DNA from 3 places in the Glutamicibacter sp. BW78 genome. Region 3 is predicted to be linked to each of the others. Evidence: riboswitches for the same ligand, from Rfam matches in the RefSeq annotation. Region 3 holds a riboswitch; each other region holds the start of a gene.
What was found. Region 3 has a riboswitch for thiamine pyrophosphate ahead of CIK75_RS06450 (ECF transporter S component). Riboswitches for the same ligand answer to the same signal wherever they lie in the genome.
Positions count from the first base shown of each region.

Region 1: another riboswitch for thiamine pyrophosphate. It lies ahead of CIK75_RS07940 (3-oxoacyl-ACP reductase); the one in region 3 lies ahead of CIK75_RS06450 (ECF transporter S component).
Region 2: another riboswitch for thiamine pyrophosphate. It lies ahead of thiE (thiamine phosphate synthase); the one in region 3 lies ahead of CIK75_RS06450 (ECF transporter S component).

Region 1 covers NZ_NRGU01000031.1:262,022-265,287, forward strand. The annotation lists gene CIK75_RS07930 (ATP-binding cassette domain-containing protein) at 1-322, opposite strand, end outside; gene CIK75_RS07935 (ECF transporter S component) at 358-990, opposite strand; TPP riboswitch at 1,025-1,134, opposite strand; TPP riboswitch at 1,192-1,286, shown strand; gene CIK75_RS07940 (3-oxoacyl-ACP reductase) at 1,611-2,375, shown strand; gene CIK75_RS07945 (LLM class flavin-dependent oxidoreductase) at 2,378-3,266, shown strand, end outside.
Region 2 covers NZ_NRGU01000039.1:409,692-412,957, reverse strand. The annotation lists gene CIK75_RS14765 (glycine betaine ABC transporter substrate-binding protein) at 1-99, shown strand, start outside; gene CIK75_RS14760 (aldehyde dehydrogenase family protein) at 209-1,648, opposite strand; TPP riboswitch at 1,728-1,828, shown strand; gene thiE (thiamine phosphate synthase) at 1,885-2,559, shown strand; gene CIK75_RS14750 (bifunctional hydroxymethylpyrimidine kinase/phosphomethylpyrimidine kinase) at 2,556-3,266, shown strand, end outside.
Region 3 covers NZ_NRGU01000030.1:421,953-425,218, forward strand. The annotation lists gene CIK75_RS16645 (ATP-binding cassette domain-containing protein) at 1-916, opposite strand, end outside; gene CIK75_RS06450 (ECF transporter S component) at 921-1,541, opposite strand; TPP riboswitch at 1,595-1,721, opposite strand; gene CIK75_RS06455 (DUF4235 domain-containing protein) at 1,791-2,060, shown strand; gene mnhG (monovalent cation/H(+) antiporter subunit G) at 2,068-2,466, opposite strand; gene CIK75_RS06465 (monovalent cation/H+ antiporter complex subunit F) at 2,463-2,729, opposite strand; gene CIK75_RS06470 (Na+/H+ antiporter subunit E) at 2,726-3,266, opposite strand, start outside.

The DNA.
Region 1 (3,266 bases), on a different contig from region 3:
GTACCGCATGGTTCTCCAGTGGAAGGGCGATCTCCCGCTGCACATCGGGCATGCACATCGCCGATTCGGGGTCCTGGGCCAGGACGCCGACGGTCCGTGACAATTCGGCGACGCCGGTGTGAGCGGTGTCCTGACCAGCGACGAGGACCCGGCCAGTGAACCGTGCCGCCACCGAATGCGGGATGACCCCGGTCATCAGGTTTAAAAGCGTCGACTTTCCGGCCCCCGAGGGCCCCAGGATGATGACCTGTTCGCCTGCTTCGAGACTCAAGGTCACCCGATCCAGGACCGGCACCTGCCTTCGGGGGTAGGTTACGGTCACGTTCTCAAGCACGACTACCGGCGTGCTTGCCGGTTTCATGCTCCCTCGGCGGTTGGCTGGTCCCGGCCGATGGCGTAGTTGTCCACGACGCCGGTTTTAGCCAGGGCGTTAACGGTCTTGCGGGCCAGGAGACCGCCGAGAATGAGCCCGGAGAGCAGTTGAACGATGAGCCGGATGACAAAGAAATCCTGGCCGTACCACCCGAAACGGAAGGCCGAGACGGCGAAGGCCAATCCTGCTCCGAGTAGTCCGGAGCAAGCGTAGGTGAGCCAGCTGAAAGACCGGTAGCGACGCAGGGCGAAGGGAAGTTCGCTGCCCAGACCTTGGATGGCGGCCACCAGGAAAAGCATGGGTCCTGCCGTCGAGCCGAGGAAAACGACCTCCACCCCACCGGCAATGACCTCCGCGAGGATCCCGGCGAAGGGTCGTCTGATGATGGCGACGGCGATCGGGGCCACGATGAGCCACCCGCCGAAGAGTAGATGCGAGGAGAGGTCCCCGAACGGGCCCATCAGCAGGGTCAGCCCGGCCGATGCCTGGACCAACGCCCAGTAGAGGAATCCGAAGACGACCCCCAGGACCACGATGAGCACCAGGTCCTTGAGGTCGAAGGAAAAGCGTCGTCGCGCCGGTAGTGGCGTGGTGGATGGCGGCGTTATTGAGTGCACTGTCGTGCCCCTTCTGTTGAGTGAACAGGGCACGGGATTTAGAGTTTTGCCTCCCTGCGCTGGCATGACCCAGATCAGGTTCGACGGTCGAAGCTTGATCAGCTTCCTCTCAGCCCGGCTCACCGGACTCCCGTGTTCAGCACAGACTGTACACGTGGACACGAAGTTGTCGAATCGCTGCGTGAAGTGTGTAGGGTGTGGTGCAGTGACACGGGGTGCCATGATTTCTGGCTGAGAGAACACCCGTTGAACCTGATCTAGTTCGAACTAGCGAAGGGATGTTGCAGGTGCTTCTTCACCTAAACCTCCATGTTGGAAGGTCCTGCCGGACCGCCACCCCACGGCCCGATGTCGCCATGCGTTGGTTGCGTCCACCCTGGCGCTCCGCATCCTGCCGTGCCGTCTCTCGGCCAGCGGTTTAGCCTCTGCCCGCCAGCTGCGGCCCAGCTGAAACCTCTCCTGCGCAGCCTGCTCTCCACCGTCGGACACCACAGCACGACCACCGTGCTCCCCGCGTGTCTCACGGGGCCCTCACCTCTCTCCCCCGGGCGATGCTGCCCGCAACGATCCCCTTCATTTCCACCACCACCTGCCCTCGGCAGCCATGAAAGCGAGACCAAATGAACCTCTCAGACCAGATTGTCCTTGTCACCGGGGGCGCCCGCGGTTTGGGCCGTCATATCGTGCAGGCCTTCGCCGCACAAGGCGCCCGCGTCGTCATCAACTACCGGCAGTCCGCCGAAGCCGCCGAGAAACTTGCTGCCGGTCTGGGGCCCGACCGTGCCCTGGCAGTCCAGGCAGATGTCACCGATCCGGCGCAGGTCACCGCCATGCTCGTGGCCTCCCAGGCCCATTTCGGTTCCCCCGTGACCACCGTGGTGAACAACGCGCTGGCCGATTTCTCCTTCAATGGCGAGGCCCGATCCTCGGCCGCAGAGATTGGTTGGGAGGAGTTCACCACCCAGTTCTCCGGTAGTGTTCGCGGCGCACTGAACACCGCCCAGGCGGCGCTGCCGGGGATGCGTAAACAGGGCTTCGGGCGGATCATCAACATCGGCACCAACCTCTTCCAAAACCCCGTGGTCCCGTACCACGACTACACCGCCTCCAAAGCCGCCCTGCTGGCCCTGACCCGAACACTCGCCGCCGACCTGGGCCAACACCAGGTCTCGGTGAACATGGTCTCCGGTGGTCTACTACGCACCACGGACGCCAGCGCCGCGACCCCCGAAGAGGTCTTCGACTTCATCGCCTCCTCCACCCCCTTGCGCAAGGTCACCACACCGGCCGAATTCGCCGACGCCATCCTGTTCTTCGCTTCCCCCTGGGCCCGTGCGGTCACCGGGCAGAATCTGGTGGTCGACGGCGGACTGGTGATGAACTAGAGATGAGCACACACCCCATCAACACAGCCGAAACGGCACCACGCCAACTACATTTCAACGCCTTCCTCAACGCCTGCGGGCACCACCAGGCAGCGTGGCGCCACCCGGACTCTGCGGTTGAGCAACTGGGCAGCATCGAGCATTACGAACGGTTGGCCCAAACCGCCGAGGCCGGCCTCTTCGATGCCGTGTTCTTCGCCGACGGACACTCGGCGGGAAACCCGGCAGCCGGCCCCCGGTGGTTCTTCGAACCGTTGACGGCGCTGGCCGCCATGGCGCGGAGCACCAGCCGCATCGGGCTGATCTCCACCGTCTCCACGACCTTCTACACCCCGTACCACGCTGCCAGGATGCTCGCCTCGCTGGATCACCTCAGCGCCGGGCGCATCGGGTGGAATGTGGTCACCTCGATGTTCGACGCCGAGGCGCGCAACCACTCGATGGATTCCATGCCGGCCAGTCCCGAACGTTATGCCCGGGCCGCCGAATTCATCGACGTCGCGCTGGCCCTCTGGGATTCCTGGGCCGATGACGCGGTGCTCGCCGATCGTTCGGGGTTCTTCGCCGATCCCGAGAAAGTCAGGCCCATCAACCACGACGGCGAGCATTTCGGTGTTGCCGGGCCGCTGAACGTGCCCCGGGGCCCGCAAGGCCGGCCGGTCCTGTTCCAGGCCGGGGCCTCGGAATCCGGTCGCCAGCTAGCGGCACGCCATGCCGAAGGGATCTACGCGGTGGCCTACGATCTGGCCAGCGGGCAGGACTACTACGCGGATCTGAAGCAGCGCATTGCCGCCGAAGGCAGGGACCCGTCGAAGGTCGCGATCATGCCCGGACTGGTCACCTACCTCGGATCCACCGAAGTCGAGGCGTTGGCGCGGCAGGCAGAGGTGG
Region 2 (3,266 bases), on a different contig from region 3:
GCGATGTTCAACGACACCGACACCGACGATTATGCGCCGATCGTCGATAAGTGGATCTCCGAGAACCAGGAATACGTGGATTCACTCACCGAGAAGTAGTCACGATTAATCGGCAGGCGCCACGGCGCTTTCCGTAACGAAAGACCCGGCCCACGCGCAGTGTGGGCCGGGTCTTTCATGTGTTCTCGATGGACGTGGCCCGATCGATTCAGCCGATCGAACGCATGATCTTCCGTTTGGCCCAGCCGAACGGCGGGTAGATGGCCTTCAGGGTGTCGACCCGGGCAGTCTTGGATAGCACCGGACGCTGCTGGCTGAAGGTGTCGAACCCGAACTTGCCGTGGTAGTTCCCCGTCCCCGAGGCCCCGACACCCCCGAAGGGTAGCGCCGGAACGGCCAGATGCATGCTGCACACGTTATGGGCGATGGCGCCGGCCCGCACCTGATCCTCGAAAGACGTGTGCAGGCGGGGGCGCTCACTGAATAAGTACGCGGCCAGCGGCGAGGGCCGAGAGTTGATGAACCGCACGGCATCGTCGAAACGGTCGACCTGGATGATCGGCAGAATCGGACCGAAGATCTCCTCCGTCATCACCGGCGCCGCCGGATCGACGTCGGCCAGAACCGTGGGCGCGATGTACCTCGAGTCAGCATCGCTGGATCCACCGGCCACCACGCGTCCCTGCCCCAGGAAGGAGGCCAGCCGAGAGAAGTGCGAGGCGTTGATGATGCGTCCATAGTCCTTACTGCCGGAGGGATCCTTGCCATAGAAAGCGGCGATCGCCCGGGGCAGCTGCTTTTCCAGTTCGGCCGCCGCCGTGGCCCCAACCGCCAACACGTAGTCCGGGGCGACACAGGTCTGTCCGGCATTCATGAACTTCCCGTGGGCCAGCCGCCGGGCAATCGCGGCGAAGTTCCCGTCCGCTACCACCGCAGGACTCTTGCCACCCAGCTCGAGGGTCACCGGAGTCAATGTTTCGGCGGCGGCCCGGGCCACGATCTTCCCGACCCGCTCGCCTCCGGTATAGAAAATATGGTCGAAATCCATCTTCAGCAGTTCAGCTGTCGTCTCGGCTGCCCCCTCCAGGACGGCAACGGCACGCCGATCCAGATACTGCGGGATGAGGGAGGCCATCACCGCGGAGGTGGCCGGAGCCAGTTCGGAGGGTTTGAGAACCACGGTGTTCCCTGCCGCCAGGGCACCGACCAGCGGTCCCAACAGCAGCAGGACCGGGTAGTTCCATGGAGCGATGACCAGAACCATACCCAAGGGCCGTGCCTGCACACGAGCCGACGCCGGCTGCAAGGACAGCGGAACCTTCACCTGCTCATCGGCCATCCAGTCGCCCAGATATAACTGGGCATGATCGATTTCGGCTTTCACCCGGTCCACTTCGGTCAACCGCGATTCGGCCGCCGGTTTACCCAGATCCGACATCAACGCGTCACATAGGTCCTGCTCATGATCCTGGATGAGGCGTTCGAGGGCCTTGAGCTGGGCACTGCGGAACCTCCTCGGATGGGCCAGCCGAGAATCGGAGGCATCGCGGAGCCTGAGGGCCGCGGTGGCCGGGAGTTCGGCTTCGGGGCCCGCCTGCACGATAGGCGCGGCAACTGCTGAGGAACGGGAGCGTCGATTCGTGGCCATGGGTACGACACTAGCGCGGGGACGGTCCCTGGGGCATCCAACGGGTTTGCCGCCCCCGGCGGGGGACTGTAGGCTCACGATCACTGACACGGGGTGTCCGCCACCGGCGCGGACTGAGAACATACCCGGCAAGAACCTGATCTAGTTCGTACTAGCGGAGGGATGTCGCCCATGCACCAACATGCGCAAACCTTGACCTATTCACCTACCGACCCGTCTGTTTCGGCGGTGATCGCATGAGCACGCCGACTCCCGGGACCGGGATCTACCTCGTCGCCAACTCAGCCAGCACCGCGGGACGGCCACTAGCGGATATCGTGGCCGACGCCGTCGCCGCCGGTGTGGGGACCATCCAGCTGCGGTGCAAGGACCTGTCGGCCCGCGAGTTCCTGGCCGAGGCGACCGCCTGCGCCGAACACACAGCCGACCGAGCCCTGCTGCTCCTCAACGACCGGGTGGACGTCTACCTGGCGGGCCGCGCCGCAGGGATCCGGGTGGACGGGGTCCATATCGGACAGAAGGACCTACCGGTCGAACTCGTCAGGTCCCTCATCGGACCCGACGCCGTGCTGGGGCTCAGCGCCAGCACCGAGGAGCATTTCGCTGCAGTGTCCACACTGCCGGCGGGCACCATCGACTATCTGGGCACCGGCGCCGTGCGGGCCACCCCCACCAAGAAGGATCATCCGACTCCCCTGGGGTTCTCCGGCCTGACTTCGTTGATCTCCCAGGCCCCGCTGCCCTGCGTGGCGATCGGCGGGCTGGGTTCCGGCGATGCCGGTGAGGCCCACGCCGCCGGGGCCATCGGCATGGCCGTCGTGCGGGCCATCTGCTCCGCCGAGAACCCCCGGGATGCTGCTGCGGCGCTGGTGGATGAATGGACCCGGGCATCACGGACGGTGAACGCATGAGCGCCTCGAGAATCCCCAACATCCTCTCCATCGCCGGTGCCGACCCCTCCGGCGGGGCGGGCATCCAAGCCGACCTGAAATCGATCGCCGCCTGCGGCGGCTACGGTATGGCCGCCATCACCGCCCTGACCGCCCAAAACACCCGAGGAGTCACCGGGGTCCATACCCCGCCGGCGGAATTCCTCACCCAACAACTCGAGACGGTCTCCGCCGATGTCCGCATCGATGCGGTGAAGATCGGCATGCTGGCCACCGCCGAGGTCATCGAGGCCACCACCTCCTGGCTGGGCGCCCGCCCGGGCACCGCCGTCGTCGTGGACCCCGTGCTGATCTCCACCTCGGGAGACCGCTTATTGGAGCACGACGCCGAGGCGGCCTTGCGTCGGCTGCTCCCGTTGGCCGATGTCCTGACCCCGAACATCGCGGAGTTGGCGGTATTGCTCGGGGAACCGGCATCAACCCGGTGGGAAGACGTCGTGGACCAGGCGACCCGTCTGGCGGAACGCTATTCGGTCCTGGTCTTGGCCAAGGGGGGCCACCTCTCCGGCCATCGATGCCCGGATGCCCTGGTCGGCCCCGACGGCGTCCTCGCCGCTGTGGAGGGTGCGCGCATCGATACCCCGAACACCCACGGGACCGGTTGCTCGCTGTCCGCGGCGCTGGCCACCCTCTGGGCCGGCTGTGGGGACTGGGGAGATGCCCTGCGT
Region 3 (3,266 bases):
CCGACACGACGGGGGCACCGGAGGCTGTTCTGGATACGGCCAGCCTTCGGGCGCTCAACAAGCCGGCGGCCGGTTCTTTTGCCGGGGCCCGTGCGGGCAGTACGGGCGTGTGGCCGGGGACCCAGATCCCGGCGTCGATGAGCCGTTCACGGAGGGGGCCGGGAGCGAACAGCCTGGCCGGTGCGCCCTGGTAGGCCACACCGCCGCCGGGCTCCAGCACGATCACCCGATCCACGGCATCTGCCCAGGCGGTGAGCCGGTGCTCAACGATGATCATCGTTGCTCCGCTGGCGCCGAGTGCCTCGAGCACTGCGTCCCGCACTTCCAGCACCCCGTCGGGGTCGAGATTTGCTGTCGGCTCATCCAACAGGACGAGTCCGGGGCGCATGGCCAGGATCCCGGCCAGGGCCAGGCGTTGCTTCTGCCCTCCCGACAGGGACGAGGTGGGGTGGTCCAGTGGCAGGTCAAGTCCCACCGCCTGCAGGGATTCGCTGACGCGGGGCCAGATCAGCTCCGGGTCCACCGAGAGGTTCTCCGCGCCAAAGGCGACGTCGTCCCCCACCCGGGCCTGGACGACCTGGGTTTCGGGGTCCTGCTGCATCAGACCGGTCCGGCCGCGGGCTGCCGCAGCCGGTAAACCGTCAATCAGTAGTTCCCCGGCCGAGGCGTTGTCCTCGTCATCCTGCAGCACCCCGGCCAGGGCGTGCATGAGCGTCGATTTTCCGGCGCCAGAGGGGCCGACGAGCAACACTTTTTCCCCGGCCTGGATGTCGAGGTCCAAACCCAAGACTGCGGGCGTCTCCCGCCCGGCGTGCTGCCATCCCCAACCGCGGGCGCGGACCGCAGCAGCACGGACGTCGCCGACCCCGGCGGCCGGTGGAGAGCCGCGGGTTCCGGTCGGTGCATCAGAGGTCATCGATTCACCCTAGAACCCGTTCCTGGGCGGCCTTCCGCGAAGCCATCGAGGACAACGCCCCGGTCCGTGAGAGCGCGCGCGTCAGCGCCCACGACCCCAGGCCGGCGATGATCAGCCCCGAAATGGCCATGAACACCACGTAGGCCAGTTTCATGCTCGCCGTGTATTCGGGGAACCAGGAGAAGACGAAGGCGTCGTTCACTCCCCCGAAGATCCCGGTCAGCATTCCGGCGAACAGGGCCACCGGCAGCGACCAGCGGCGGTAGAGCAGCAGCGCAAAAACGATTTCGGCGCCGAGCCCCTGGATGATTCCCGAGGCCCAGACCGTCCAACCGTATTCCGATCCCAGCAGCGAGGAAACGACGGCCGCGACCATCTCGCAGAACAGTGCTGCGCCTGGTTTGCGGATGATCAGGGCCCCCAGGACCGCGGGGAAGAGCCACATTCCGGCCAGCAGGGCCGATGAGGGCGGGAAGGCGACGAAAATGACGTCGAAGACGTGGTGGGTGGTGTTCCAGGCCCAGAAGATCACGCCGGAGGCCACGGCGATGACGGAGGCCACGACGATGTCCACGACCCGCCAGGTGTATCGGGCGGTCGGTGCCGCCGAAAGGGTGCTGCTCATAGGGTGTTCCTCCTTGGTTTCAAGGAGGGGAGGACTCCGCGGCGGATCCGCGTGTCCTGAGATTCTCGACTCCCTTCGCCGGTACGAGCCGGAGCAGGTTCGAGGGTCTGCGGTGATCCGCACTCTCAGCGTCGAAGTTTCCGGCCGTGGCCGGGCGACGACGCTCCCCTGTCGTAGGTCATTCAGTGGGGCCCAGTCTACAGCGCGTTATGCTGGGCAGGTAATCACCTACCGACGGGAGAATCGTTCGTGAACGCATTATTGAAGATCGTCGGCACGGTCGTGTCGATCGGCGCCGGTTTTGTCGGCGGCAAGCTCGTGGACACCATCTGGTACAAGGTCACCGGAGAGAAGCCCCCGAAGCCGAACGACAAGGAAGCCCAGGCCGAGGCGTCGATGCGTCATGCCCTCGGGTTCGCCGTGGTCTCCGCAGTCGTGGCCGCAGTGATCCAGGTTTTGACCAACCGTGGCACGCAGAAGGCCATTGCCCGTTTCAACCACACGGCCGACGAGGTCTGACCCCTCGTTAGCGACCTTCGTCCAGGCGACGCTGGGCCTCGGAGACCACTTCATTGAGGTCATCGAGGACCAGCGTCTCCTGTTTAAGGTGTCTGGTCCGGTACCCGGCACGGCCGACCATATGTGCTGTCACCGGTGCGGTCAGCAACTGGAAGAACCAGGCCAGCAACAGCACCGGCACGGCGGACCAGGCCCTGATCTGCAGGGCGACGGAGAGCAGCATCAAGAATAATCCGAGGACTTGCGGCTTGGTGGCCGCATGCATGCGGGAAAAGAGGTCGGGGAAACGCAGCAGACCGATGCCTGCGGCGACGGACAGCAGGGCGCCGAGGATCATGCAGATCGCGACCATCCATTCCAGGACGAGGTCCAGCGTCCCGCCGTCGGCGAGGCCAAACACGATCATGGGGATCTCCGATCGGTGACGTAGCGCGCGATGGTGACCGAACCGATGAAGGCCACCAGGGAACCGACGACGATGAACACGATGTGGTTCAGATGCCGGTTCACGACCATATCCACGCAGAGCCCACACAGGATGATGATCAGCAGGACATCCAGGGCCAGGGTCCTATCAAGGATCGAGGGGCCCCTGGCTAGCCGGATCAGGGCCATGACGGCGCCGAGGGCCAGGGCGATACCGGCCACCCACGCGGCAACGAGGATCATGGTTGCTCCTTCATCGGTCGGTTCGTTCGTTCTGCGACGTCGGGCCCGTCGGCACCTTCGGCATTGAGTGCCTCCAGTTCCTCCCGGCTGCCCATCATCCGGATGATCCGGGCTTCGATGGCCCTGACCTGGCGCCGGAAGTCTTCGGCCTCCTGCACCGTATTGATGTCCAACACGTGAAGGTAGAGCGTGGAGGTTGTCCTGTCGATTTCCACGACGAACGAACCCGGGATGAGGGTCAGCACATGCCCCAGGGCCGTGGCCATCAGGTCCTCCTGGCTGCGCATGCGGATACCGATGACCGCGTTGCGCACCTTCGGCCCGCGGCGCAGCACGACCAGTACCACCTGGACGCTCGCCCTGACGATTTCGCGCAGGAACAACAGCGAGAACACCAGGGCCTGCCAGGGGTTGAAGCGGCCGCTGAGCTCAACGGGAGGCAGTTTGAAGGTCATCACCACTGCCAGGGCGATCAGGAACCCGAAGATCAGGTTCCCCGGGCTGAAGTCCCGCCAGAGGGCTCCCCAGACGAGGACC